Regions from separate parts of the Affinirhizobium helianthi genome, predicted to be linked through region 2. Evidence: predicted binding sites of a transcription regulator. Region 2 holds the regulator's gene; each other region holds the start of a gene.
What was found. Region 2 encodes LexA, which represses DNA repair genes until DNA is damaged. Its sites were predicted from a motif close to TGTTCNNNNTGTGTTCNG; they were not measured.
Positions count from the first base shown of each region.

Region 1 (4,166 bases), on a different contig from region 2:
GATTGCTGGAGCGCCTCGGAAACCTGCAGCCCTTCCGCGATGGGCGAGAGGTCGAGAATGGAAAAGGGGATCATGATGCTCTGCTTCGTTCGATTCTTTCGGTTCCAGTCTATCTAGGATACCGCAAGCTCGAACTTAAGGGGCGGAAGCGAATTAGCGCTCCCGCCCGGTTTTGCCTGATCAGGTCACCGAACGCAGGTTTGGCCCGTTTGCCGGGGTGCGGCTTGGCCCTTCCGGTACAGCAATGCGAAACAGCGAAAGACGTGTTTCAATGGCGCTGGCATCGCTCATCATGCGAATGATCGCAGTCTCCGTGGCTCCGGCAATGGCGCTTGCACGGGCCATCACACCTTCAATCTCGCGCGTTGCAGATTGAACGAAGGAAAGACGCTGCAGTTCGAGATCACTGTTGCGCGCCACCCGCCCGGAAGGTTCCAGGGCGTAGGACAGATCCATAGCCAGGAATTTTGCCTCGTTGCGAAGTTTGCCCTGCAGGCGTTGCTGTTTATCCAGGGTCAAGGTGTTCTGGCGGCAGACCTGCATCATTTCCCGTGTGAGGGCAAGGCACTCCGATGCCAGCGCGCGTTCTGCGGTGGCGGACGTGCCTGAACCTTGTGCCGCAGCACTTTCAGCGCGAACGGCGAGGTCTGCCAGACGGCGCGTGAGGGTATCCAGCTCGTCGCGGCATTCCAGCGTTTGCTGCCCGGCTTCCGTCAGTTCACCCACGGCTGCCGTCAGGGCAGCACTTCGCTCTGCCGCTTCCGCCAGATGGCGTGTCGTGGCGCTTGCGTCCCCATGGCGCATTCGTGCAGCCTTGCTGAGGGCTTCGAGCGCGCTCGATGTCTTGCGAACCGTGCCGAGGGAAGCGTCCAACCTTGCGGCCATGACGGCCAGGTCGGCCTGGGACGAGCGAGCCTGCTGCTTGATGGATTGCGCGTTGCCGCAGGCAGGGGCGATATTGGCACCCATCGACGAGGCAAGCCGGTTGAACTGGATGCGGAGCCCCTCGAAACGCTCGGGAAAGCTGGCATAGAGCAGGTTGGACACATCGCCATTTGCAAGCTTGCGCATGGCTTCTTCCAGTCGGGTGAGAGGAGAATCCTTTTCCTCGTCCTTCTGGCGGGCAATCTCTCCCTGAAGACCGGACACGATACCGGCCAGCTGGCCCAGTTCATCGGTTCGGTTTGCGGAAAGATGATCGATGGATTCGGATTTGTTTCCCGGATCCTGCGCATGGCGAACGAGCCGCCGCAGAGGATCGAGGATCTGCGAGGCGATCATTACAATCGCGAGACATGCGGCAATTGCCGCTGCAATGCTGAAGCCCAGAATCCGGGGGGAGCCTTGCAAAGCCTGAACGGCGATGAGCGCGGTTCCCACCAGGTTAAACGTCACGAGAAGAAGAATGATCTCGATCGGCCGGCGCTTCAAGCGGGTGAACATCGTCATGATGACCTCCAATCTTGGCACTCGCCTGAACTAATGCGATTCGACGGCGCAAGTTCGGAGAGAGTGGTTGCCATCAGCATATTCGAAAGATCAGCGTTAACGGATGGTTAAGGCTTATCGGGTTTGTTTCGTGTTTGTTCACATTTGGGCTGGCTTGAAGGCAGGCCGAAGGAGTAAGCTGGACCATGACCAACACGATTCGTATCATCGGCATCGATCCAGGCCTTCGCCGCACGGGCTGGGGCGTCATCGACACGATTGGCAACAGCCTCAAATTCGTTGCATCCGGCACGGTCACCTCTGACGGCGACATGGACCTTGCCTCGAGGCTGTGCCAGCTGCATGACGGACTGGCAGAGGTGGTGCACAATTATCGGCCGGATGAGGCAGCGGTGGAGCAAACCTTTGTGAACAAGGACGCCGTGGCGACGCTGAAGCTTGGCCAGGCGCGTGGCGTGGTCATGCTGGTGCCGGCGCGCGCAGGCTTGCCCGTTGCCGAATATGCACCGAATGCCGTCAAGAAAGCGGTGATCGGCGTCGGTCATGGCGAGAAGCAGCAGATCCATATGATGCTGAAGATTTTGATGCCGAAAGCGGAGTTCAAAGGCAACGATGCCGCCGATGCGCTGGCAATCGCCATTTGCCATGCCCATCAAAGGGCGGGAAATCGTATGCGACAGGCGCTTGCGGGCTGATTTGTTCTTGACTTGTTCTCTGTGCCGGACTTTGTTACCGGCACTCTTCTTCAGCACGGATCGGCGGCATGATTGGCAAGCTCAAAGGAACCATCGACGAGATCGGCGATGACTATGTTCTCGTGGACGTTCACGGGGTTTGTTATGTCGCCCATTGCTCCACCCGCACGCTGTCCAGGATCGGATCGATGGGGGAGGCGGTGGTGCTGTTCATCGAAACCTATGTGCGGGAAGACCAGCTCAAACTGTTCGGCTTTTTGAGCGCGCTGGAGCGCGAGTGGTTCAACCTGTTGCAAAGCGTGCAGGGTGTCGGCTCCAAGGTGGCGCTGGCTGTGCTTTCAACGCTTACACCCTCTGAACTTGCCAATGCCATTGCACTTCAGGATAAGGCGGCGGTGTCACGCGCACCCGGCGTCGGACCAAAAGTCGCCGTGCGGATCGTCACCGAGTTGAAGAACAAGGCGCCTGCCTTTGCCGGGGAAGCCTCTGCCGCAATCGGGCTCAAACAGGAGATCGGCGAGGGGGTTGCCTCTGCGCCCGTGGCCGATGCCGTCTCCGCACTGAGCAATCTCGGCTATTCGCGTGATCAGGCGGCCAATGCTGTTGCGGCAGCCTTGAAGAATGCGGGCGAGGGGGCCGACAGCGCCAAGCTTATTCGCCTGGGCTTGAAGGAACTGTCCCGCTGAACCTGTACGGCGGTTTGGACCTTGTCTTGGTTTTGACCTTGCCTTCAGGACGTGTTTGTTTAATGCGCCGCCACCGGGGGCGGCACGGCCCGTTAATGTGGCACGGCCCGGTCATGTGGCACGGAATGAGAAATGATTGAACATAACCGCCTTCTTTCGCCGGATAAAAAGGGTGAGGATCTGGATGCTGCCCTTCGACCGCAGGCGCTGGACGAGTTTACCGGACAGGCGGAGGCGCGCGCCAACCTGAAAGTCTTCATCGAGGCGGCGAAGAATCGCGGCGAGGCGCTGGATCATGTTCTCTTCGTCGGGCCTCCCGGTCTTGGAAAGACGACGCTGGCGCAGATCATGGCGAAGGAGCTGGGCGTTAATTTCCGTTCGACGTCCGGGCCGGTTATTGCGAAAGCGGGCGATCTGGCGGCGCTTCTGACCAATCTCGAAGAGCGCGACGTGCTCTTCATCGATGAAATTCATCGGCTCAGTCCCGCTGTCGAGGAAATTCTCTATCCTGCCATGGAGGATTATCAGCTCGACCTCATCATCGGTGAGGGTCCGGCGGCGCGTTCCGTGAAGATCGATCTGGCCAAATTCACACTTGTTGCCGCGACCACACGCCTTGGCCTCCTGACCACGCCTCTGCGCGATCGTTTTGGTATTCCCGTTCGCCTCAATTTCTACACGGTCAACGAGCTTGAGCTGATTGTGCGCCGGGGTGCGCGCCTGATGGGCCTCGGCATGACGGATGAAGGCGCTCGCGAGATCGCCCGGCGCGCACGCGGCACGCCGAGAATTGCAGGCCGTCTGCTGCGGCGCGTTCGCGATTTCGCGGAGGTGGCGCGTGCGGAGGCGGTGACGAAAGAGCTGGCCGATGAGGCGCTGACGCGTCTTCATGTCGATCACGCAGGCCTTGACCAGTTGGACAAGCGTTACCTCAGCATGATTGCGGTGAATTTCGGCGGTGGGCCGGTCGGCATTGAAACCATCGCGGCTGGCTTGTCGGAGCCGCGCGATGCCATTGAGGACATCATCGAGCCCTACATGATCCAGCAGGGTTTCATTCAGCGCACACCGCGAGGTCGTGTCCTGACAGCCACGGCCTGGAAGCATCTGGGTCTTCAGCCGCCGAAAGATCTTGAAGCGGCGCAATTTCGCCTTTTCAGTGAAGAGGACTAACCGGCTCGATGCAAAGCGTAACAGAGCAGATGGTGGAATGCCCGTGATCAGTCGGCGTGCATTGATCAAACTGGCCGCAGCAGGTTTCCTCGCCGGTGTTGGCGCCGTCAGCTATCCCTTCATGGAGGCTTTCGCGCGCCCCCGCATCACGCGCTACACGCTC
Region 1 covers NZ_JBHUEQ010000012.1:56,228-60,393, forward strand. Annotated here, with positions in the region: gene ACFSE1_RS07180 (LLM class flavin-dependent oxidoreductase) at 1-74, opposite strand, end outside; gene ACFSE1_RS07185 (HAMP domain-containing protein) at 181-1,449, opposite strand; gene ruvC (crossover junction endodeoxyribonuclease RuvC) at 1,635-2,144, shown strand; gene ruvA (Holliday junction branch migration protein RuvA) at 2,213-2,830, shown strand; gene ruvB (Holliday junction branch migration DNA helicase RuvB) at 2,963-4,003, shown strand; gene ACFSE1_RS07205 (metallophosphoesterase) at 4,041-4,166, shown strand, end outside.
Region 1: the regulator LexA is predicted to act here: its motif matches at 1,574-1,591, upstream of ruvC (crossover junction endodeoxyribonuclease RuvC).

Region 2 (4,166 bases):
CCTCCCGGCCCAGTCTGTTCTTGGTGGCAACTGCACTGCCCCTGCTGCTCGCCAGCCTCATCTTGCGCTGGACGATGCGGCGCTGGTTGTCGGTAGCCGCGTTTTTGACAGGGAGCATCTTTCTGGGAATGGCAAGTGCCGCCTGGGAGGAGTGGCGTCTTTCGACAATCATTCTGGACAGTGCGGTGACCACAACGGTGGAAGGCGTTGTGGAAAGACGGGAGGCCACAGGGCAATCACGTTGGCGTTATGTCCTCGAAATTCGTGGGACAACCGACCCGGTGCTGACACGCCCGCCGACGCGGGCCACGCTGACGGTGAGGGGCAAGAGAGAGCCTTTCCACATGGGAGATGTTCTGCAGGGCAAGGCGCGCCTCTCACCGCCATCAGGACCACCATTGGCCGGGCTAGGTGATTTTGCTTTTGCCTCCTATTTCGATGGGATTGGCGCGACCGGCTTCTTCTTCGGCACGCCGCAGAAAATCGGTATCGCTGAGGAAGCGGGCCTTCAGTACGGTTGGCTCAACTCCCTTTATGACTTGCGAAGCTATGTCGGTGACCGCATCCGCACATTGGTGGAGGGGGACAAGGGCGCATTCGCGGCAGCCATCATCACCGATGAAAGAAGGGCAATCTCCGGCCCTGTTCTCGATGCCCTTCGAGAAGCAGGGCTCGCCCACATCGTGGCGATATCGGGATTGAACATGGCTCTTGCTGCCGGGATTTTCTTCGTCGGTGCCCGCGCGCTGCTGGTTTTGATTCCGGGGATTTCCCAGCGCATTTCCGTCAAGAAGGCGGCGGCCTTCGGTGCGCTTCTGATGGTGACAGCCTACTACCTGATTTCCGGTTTCGGGGTGTCTGCGGAACGCGCCTATATCATGATGGTGGTCATGCTGATGGCGGTTCTCGTCGACCGACCTTCGATCAGTCTCCACAACATCGCGCTCGCAGCCATCATTATTCTCGTGCTGCATCCTTCCAGCGTCATGGGCGCAAGTTTCCAGATGTCCTTTGGAGCGACTGCCGCCTTGGTGGCAGGCTACAATCTCTGGTCAAAACGCAAGCAGAATGAAGACGGTTTTCAGATTAAAGGCCCTCAGGCTGCAGTTGTTACATCGGTTGCAGGCTTTGTAGGCGGCACGGTCATGACTTCCTTGATCGGCGGCTTGTCCACGGCGATTTTTTCCATAGCGCACTTCAATCAGCTGAGCGCCTATGGCCTCGTTGCCAATCTGGCAGCCATGCCTTTCATCTCTGTGATTGTCATGCCAGCGGGTCTGCTGGGGATGCTGGCAATGCCATTCGGCCTCGACGCTCTTTTCTTTGCTATCATGGGGTGGGGTCTGGACGTCGTTATCAGTGTCGCAACAGTGGTTGCCTCCTGGGACGGAGGCACGAGCATTGGACGGGCGCCACCTTACTTCCTTGCCATCACGTCCTTCGGTCTGATTCTCTTCATTAGCCTGAGGTCTCCGCTGCGGTGGCTGGGCGCGGTTCTTCTCACTGCTGGATTGATCTTGCTATTTTCTGGTGCGGGAAGAGCCCGCCCGGAGATGGTGGTAGCAGAAGACGGGGAAGCCATCCTCCTACGGCGCGGATCTGTAGCGTCGACCAATCAGGCGCGGTCGTCGGGCTTTCTTTTCGAACGATGGCGCAACGCCTTGCAGATAACCGATACGATACTGCCCGTAAGACGCAGCATTGATCTTGCGGGTGATGACGAGCCGTCCATCAACGCGCTCGCTGATGGTGACGAGGAAACGCCAGTGCTCTCAAACATCCGGAGTGACCGGAAGCGCTTGACGACGGCGCAGATCAAGTCCGTCGAAGCGGCCATGGCAACGGGGCTCAGTGAGATCAAACCAGATCAGTTTTTTTGCCTCACGCGTTTGATCTGCATGACAATAACGGCCGAAGGATCAAGAATCGCTGCAGTGAGCGATAACCGCTTGCTGAGCTTTGCCTGCGACCATGCGGATTTCGTTGTATCGAGCCGGACACGGTTCTCCAGTTGCCGATCAGGCGCGCGGCTGCTGACAGGCACAACACTTCGAACAACCGGCACAATGGAAATTGTGTTTGGTGGCCACTTTGAGCCCGGCAACTGGGCCTATCTACCATCGCTCAATTCAAGTGCCCGAGCATGGGAAATACACCGCACCTATGACTGGCGAGCCCGAAGCTTCGCGATAGACGCGCATGATGACCCCATCCAGCGATGGCTCAATGGTAACGGCGAATAAGACCGACCAGGCGGCCTTGAACCTTCACGCGTTCCGGCGGAAAAATCCGCGTTTCGTAAGCCGGATTGGCGGCCTCGAGAGCGATGGATGCTCCCTTGCGGCGAAAACGCTTGAGCGTTGCCTCTTCATCATCGACAAGAGCGACAACGATATCGCCCGGATTGGCTGTGCTGCCATTGCGGATGATCACCGTATCGCCGTCGAGAATTCCAGCTTCGATCATGGAATCGCCCTTCACCTCAAGCGCATAGTGCTCGCCCGGACCCAGCATTTCGAGAGGTACGCTAATGGCATGGGTGTTGTTCTGAATCGCTGAAATCGGCACACCTGCCGCGATGCGACCCATGACGGGGACGGAGACTGAAGTGCTTTCCTCAGCCGCTACCTTCACCGGCTGTGGTGCAGGGACAGGTTGCGGATTGGGCTTGCCCAACGAACCCTCGATAACGCTTGGCGAGAAGCCGCGCTTGGGTGCCGTACTGGTTCCAAAAGGTTCCGGAAGCTTGATGACTTCGAGTGCACGAGCACGATTTGGAAGGCGTCGGATAAAGCCACGTTCTTCCAGCGCCGTAATGAGGCGATGGATGCCTGATTTCGACGCAAGATCCAGAGCATCCTTCATCTCGTCGAAAGAAGGGGGAACCCCCGATTCCTTCATGCGCGCATGAATGAAGAGAAGTAGTTCCTGCTGTTTGCGTGTTAGCATAATCGGCACCCCGTCCGGAAACAAATCCAGAACGGACACTATATGTTCCAGTTGTGTTCCGCAAGGGGCTCGAAGCGCACTTGTACAAAACGAATAATCGGTTCTAAACCATTTTAACGCAGCGGATGGAGATCGTCGTGTCCAGCAGTCTAGATCATCTCGTTCTGCCAGTTGAAAGCCTTGGTAGATCGAGGGGCATGTTTAGCCGGCTTGGTTTTACGGTTGCGCCTGATGGGCACCACCCTTTCGGAACGTCGAACGCTTGCGTTTTCTTCTGCGACCAGACCTATCTGGAACCACTGGCGATTCGAGACATGGAACGCGCTGGTGAGGCAGCCGGGGCCGGGAATGTCTTTGCAAAGCGGCATTTGGAGGTGGCCATGGACGAGCGATGGCACGCGCCGTCTGCCTTCGTTCTCGCTTCATCCAATGCCGATGCAGATCATGCTCGGTTTGAGAGCCGTGGAATTTCGGCGGGACCAGTTCTGAATTTTTCGCGAGAGGCGCAAGGCGCCGATGGCAGCAAGAGAACCGCGAGCTTCCGGCTGGCCTTTGCGGATCTTGGCTCGAAGGAATTGCTCGGCTTCACGTGTCAGCGAATCAACGCGGCTCTGCCCGGCGGATCGCTCCTGAATCACGAAAACACGGCGCAGGGTATCGCTGAAGTCCTGTTAATTGCCTCTGATTTTGCCAAGGATGCTGACAGGCTGGCATTGGTCCTTGGAGATAAAGGCTGCCAGGGTGAGGCTGAATGGACGTTTCAGTTGCAAAACGGTGCTCTGCGTCTTTTGGCCTTCAGTCATGCCCTGACTGCTTTCGGCGCCTCCTCATCGCGCAGCCAGATGGTCGGGCTGGGCGTGACGATTGCCGTGAAGAGTTTGGCTGCGGCAGAAGCCTGCCTTATTGGCAACGAGATCCCTCATACAAAACTTGGCCGCATGCTTGTGGTTAGTGCGCAGCCAGGAGTTCATCCGATGCTAGCCTTTGTTGAGATTCCGTGACGGTCGAAAACTGCTCGCGCAACGGGAGGTCGGCGCCAGAATGGGTGTGTGGTGAAATCAGAGAGCAGGGACATTCATTGCACATGCAAGAGAGGCAATCCTTGTTTCTCGCTGAACGCCATAGACGGCTCTTGCGGCTTAACGATCTGCTTTTGCGCAGCGACAGCGCAACGCGCACGCTGAGTGCATGGTGCTCCGCTGAGCATACGTGCGAGG
Region 2 covers NZ_JBHUEQ010000003.1:527,150-531,315, reverse strand. Annotated here, with positions in the region: gene ACFSE1_RS03105 (ComEC/Rec2 family competence protein) at 1-2,243, shown strand, start outside; gene lexA (transcriptional repressor LexA) at 2,224-2,949, opposite strand; gene ACFSE1_RS03095 (VOC family protein) at 3,087-3,950, shown strand.

Region 3 (4,166 bases), 450 kb from region 2:
ACTTTGCCAGAAGATCGAAAATCAGGTCGGCCTGCGGCTTGGACACTTCGTTCTTAACGGCGCCATCCACAAAACGGGCACGCTGTTTATCCATCTCCTCCTTGATCTTCTTACCCATGGCGCGGCGCAGAAGGTCGGCTTCACCGAGCGAATAGCCGGAGAGCACCTGAGCAATCTGCATGACCTGCTCCTGGTAAACGATAACGCCCTGCGTCTCCTTCAGCAGATAATCGATTTTAGGATGAATGGATTCGATCTCTTCTTCGCCGTGCTTTCGGGCGTTGTAGACCGGAATGTTTTCCATCGGGCCCGGACGATAAAGAGCCACGAGCGCGATAATGTCCTCGATGCAGTCCGGTCGCATGCCAAGAAGCGCCTTGCGCATGCCAACACTTTCCACCTGGAACACCCCGATGGTTTCCCCGCGTGACAGCATCTCATAGGTCTTCTTGTCATCCAGCGGGATCTTGGCCAGATCCACATGGATGTTGCGCTTGGCCACAAAATCCACCGCCGTCTTCAGCACGGTCAGCGTCTTCAGGCCCAGGAAGTCGAACTTCACGAGCCCAGCCTGTTCAACCCACTTCATGTTGAACTGCGTAACCGGCATATCGGAACGCGGGTCTCGATACATGGGAACGAGCTTGGACAGCGGACGGTCGCCGATCACAATACCGGCGGCATGGGTTGAGGCGTGGCGGTAAAGCCCTTCGATTTTCTGCGCGATATCGAGAAGGCGCGCCACAACGGGCTCCTTCTCCGCCTCTTCCTGCAAGCGCGGTTCTTCTTCAATTGCCTTGGAAAGCGGGGTGGGATTGGCCGGATTGTTCGGCACAAGCTTACAGATCTTATCCACCTGCCCATAGGGCATTTCCAGCACGCGCCCCACGTCACGAAGCGCGGCGCGCGCCTGCAGCGAACCGAAGGTAATGATCTGCGCCACCTGCTCGCGACCATATTTCTGCTGCACGTAGCGGATTACCTCTTCGCGGCGATCCTGGCAAAAGTCGATATCAAAGTCGGGCATCGAGACGCGCTCAGGATTGAGGAAGCGCTCGAACAGCAGAGAGAAGCGAAGCGGATCGACATCCGTAATCGTAAGTGCATAGGCAACGAGCGAGCCAGCACCGGAACCTCGCCCCGGCCCGACTGGAATGTCCTGGTTCTTTGCCCATTTGATGAAGTCCGAAACGATCAGGAAGTATCCCGGAAACTTCATTCTCTCGATAACTGACAGCTCAAAATCGAGCCGCTCGCGATAATCCTGCTCCGTATAGCCAGCCGCCATGCCCAATTCTGCCAGCCGGCTCTCCAGCCCCTCGACAGACTGGCGGCGCAGCTCGGCCGCCTCAGCCCGCTCCGCCTCTTCCGCATCGTCGGTTGCACCTGTGAAGCGAGGAAGGATGGGTTTGCGCGTCTTCAGGATGAAGGAGCACCGATGCGCAATCTCAACGGTGTTCTCCAGAGCTTCCGGCAAGTCGGCAAAGAGGGCTGCCATCTCGGCACGGCTTTTCAGGCAATGATCCGGAGTGAGGCGAAAGCGCGTATCGTCTGACACGATAGCGTTATGCGCGACGGCCATCAGCGCATCATGAGCGTCATATTCGTTCTTGGATGGAAAAAAGGCCTCGTTGGTGGCGACCAGCGGAATATCGTTGTCATAGGCCAGTTCAACCAGCTTGCGTTCATGCCGCTTGTCGTAATTGGTATGGCGCTGCAGCTCAATGTAAAGCCGATCACCAAAGACTGCCTTCAAACGTAGCAGGCGCGCCTGTGCCTGACTGGCATGCCCATCCTTCAACAAGGGATCGATCGGCCCGGAGCTGAAGCCTGTCAGGGCGATGATACCCTCGGCTCCCTCTTCCTCCAGCCAGGACATCCGGATGTGGGTGGCCTGACTGCCCTCGCCGCCCAGATAGGCGCGACTGACGAGATCGACAAGGCGTTCATAGCCCGTCGCATTGGCGGCCAGCAGCACCAGCGATGGCAATTTGGCGAGGCCGTTGCGCTTCTCGTCTCCCTGATCTTCCATATCTATGGAAACCTGGCAGCCGATGATGGGCTGAATGCCCTCATCCATGGCCTTCTGCGAGAACTCAAGCGCAACGAAGAGATTGTTCGTATCGGTAATGGCGATGGCCGGCTGGCCATCGGCGGAGGCCTTGCTCAAGATCTTCTTGAGAGGCAAAGCCCCCTCCAGCAGGGAATAGGCCGAGTGAACCCGAAGATGAACAAATTTCGGCGTTCCTTCTGCCGAAACTTCCGCACCTGCAGTCAATGCAATTGTATCCGCCATTCCACTCGCCGTTTCATGTTCCTGAATCGGCTGATTGTCGGCTCTCTATCCGCCAGAGTCCAGAAGGAGCTTGGAGCATCAACCGAAAAGGATGGCTTCCTCACATGGAGAGCACAATGACGCAGAGGCTTGCGAGAAATGTCATGATGGATGCAAAAGCTGCAACATCCCGGATCAAGTCAGTCATAACGCTCTCCTTTTCCGTTATGTTTCCACTATGTTCCGCTAACGTTCTCATGTCAACACAAAGAACGAAAGAGGAACACATGAGATTAATGGAATATGAAAAAGCCAGTTGTGAGCACCCTTCCGGACTCTGTATGCTGATCGGCAATGGGGGTGCGAAACATGAAGCAGAGCATGGAGAGCCTGGTCTCAGAACATTGGGATCGCAATGCAGAACAATGGGCGCGGGATGTTCGTGCTGGCTTTGACACCTACCGCGATCACTTCACACTGCCCGCATTTCTCGCCATCTTGCCCGACCTGACTGGGCTCACTGTCATCGATTTTGGCTGTGGCGAAGGTACGAATACCAGGTTGCTCGCGCGGCAAGGCGCTCTGATGACGGGTATAGATCTATCCGAGCGGATGCTTGCTTTGGCCACTGCACAGGAAGAGGCGCAACCTCTCGGCATCACCTATCGACGAACATCCTTTAGCCATTGCCCGGATATTGCCACTGGAAATTTCGATGCTGTGATCTCCACCATGGCACTGATGGATGGACCGGATTTCGCGGGGGCGATGCGCGAGGCTCACCGGATCCTGAAGCCCGGCGGCTTTCTCGCCTTCAGCATTCTTCATCCCTGTTTCATCAGCGCGGGACTGCGCTGGATCACGAATCCGTCCGGAGAGACGGTTGGGCTTGGGGTTGCCCATTACTTCCGAAGGGAAAGTTTTGTCGAGGAATGGAAGTTTGGCGATAATCCTGACAAGGCCAATGCAGAGCCTTTCGCCGTGCCGCGCTTTCCACGCACACTCAGCGACATTCTCAATGCCGTCAGCGATGCGGGCTTCATCATCAAAAAGATCGACGAACCAATGCCCACCGAAGACGCCTGTAAGCACTTTCCGCGCTTCCGACGCTGGCGAGACCTGGCTGCATTTTTGTTGATTGTGCGGGCGGAAAAGCCCGCCTGATCCCCGAGGGTCACAATCCAATCAAACGGGCCTTGCAGCCCAACCCATCGGGCAACAACCCAGCCTGATCGCGTTTGCTCCTAAAACGTATCGCATCTAGCAGAAACACGACAACGTTCTTACTCTCTGTTTTTACGCATTTTCGGACGAAACAACCGCTACGCACTTGTCCCGGAAAGGCTCCACAGCTAGCGCACGCACAGTAAGAGTGCGCGAGCGGCCTTGCGCCACATGCCTCAGAATTCCTTTATCTTTCCACCTTCGATCGTCACGCGGCGGTCCATTCTCCCGGCCAGTTCGTGATTATGCGTGGCGATCAGCGCTGCAAGCCCGGACTGACGCACCAAGGCTTCCAGAGCATCGAAAACATAGGATGCCGTTTCCGGATCAAGGTTTCCCGTCGGTTCATCCGCAAGCAAAACCAGCGGAGCGTTTGCCACAGCACGGGCAATTGCCACGCGCTGCTGCTCGCCGCCAGACAGTTCCGCCGGACGATGATCTGCACGGTGACCGATACGCATGTAGTCGAGAAGTTGGGCGGCGCGCTCGCGTGCCTCCTTCTTTGGCAGGCCCGCAATCAACTGCGGCATCATGATGTTTTCCAGCGCCGTGAATTCCGGCAGCAGATGGTGGAACTGATAAACAAAGCCGATATCGCCGCGGCGTATTGCGGTGCGGCGGTCATCCGGCAAGCCACCGCAGGCTTCGCCGTTAATATAGATCTCGC
Region 3 covers NZ_JBHUEQ010000003.1:76,335-80,500, reverse strand. Annotated here, with positions in the region: gene dnaE (DNA polymerase III subunit alpha) at 1-2,296, opposite strand, end outside; gene ACFSE1_RS00960 (class I SAM-dependent methyltransferase) at 2,645-3,439, shown strand; gene ACFSE1_RS00955 (ABC transporter ATP-binding protein) at 3,676-4,166, opposite strand, start outside.
Region 3: the regulator LexA is predicted to act here: its motif matches at 2,544-2,561, upstream of dnaE (DNA polymerase III subunit alpha).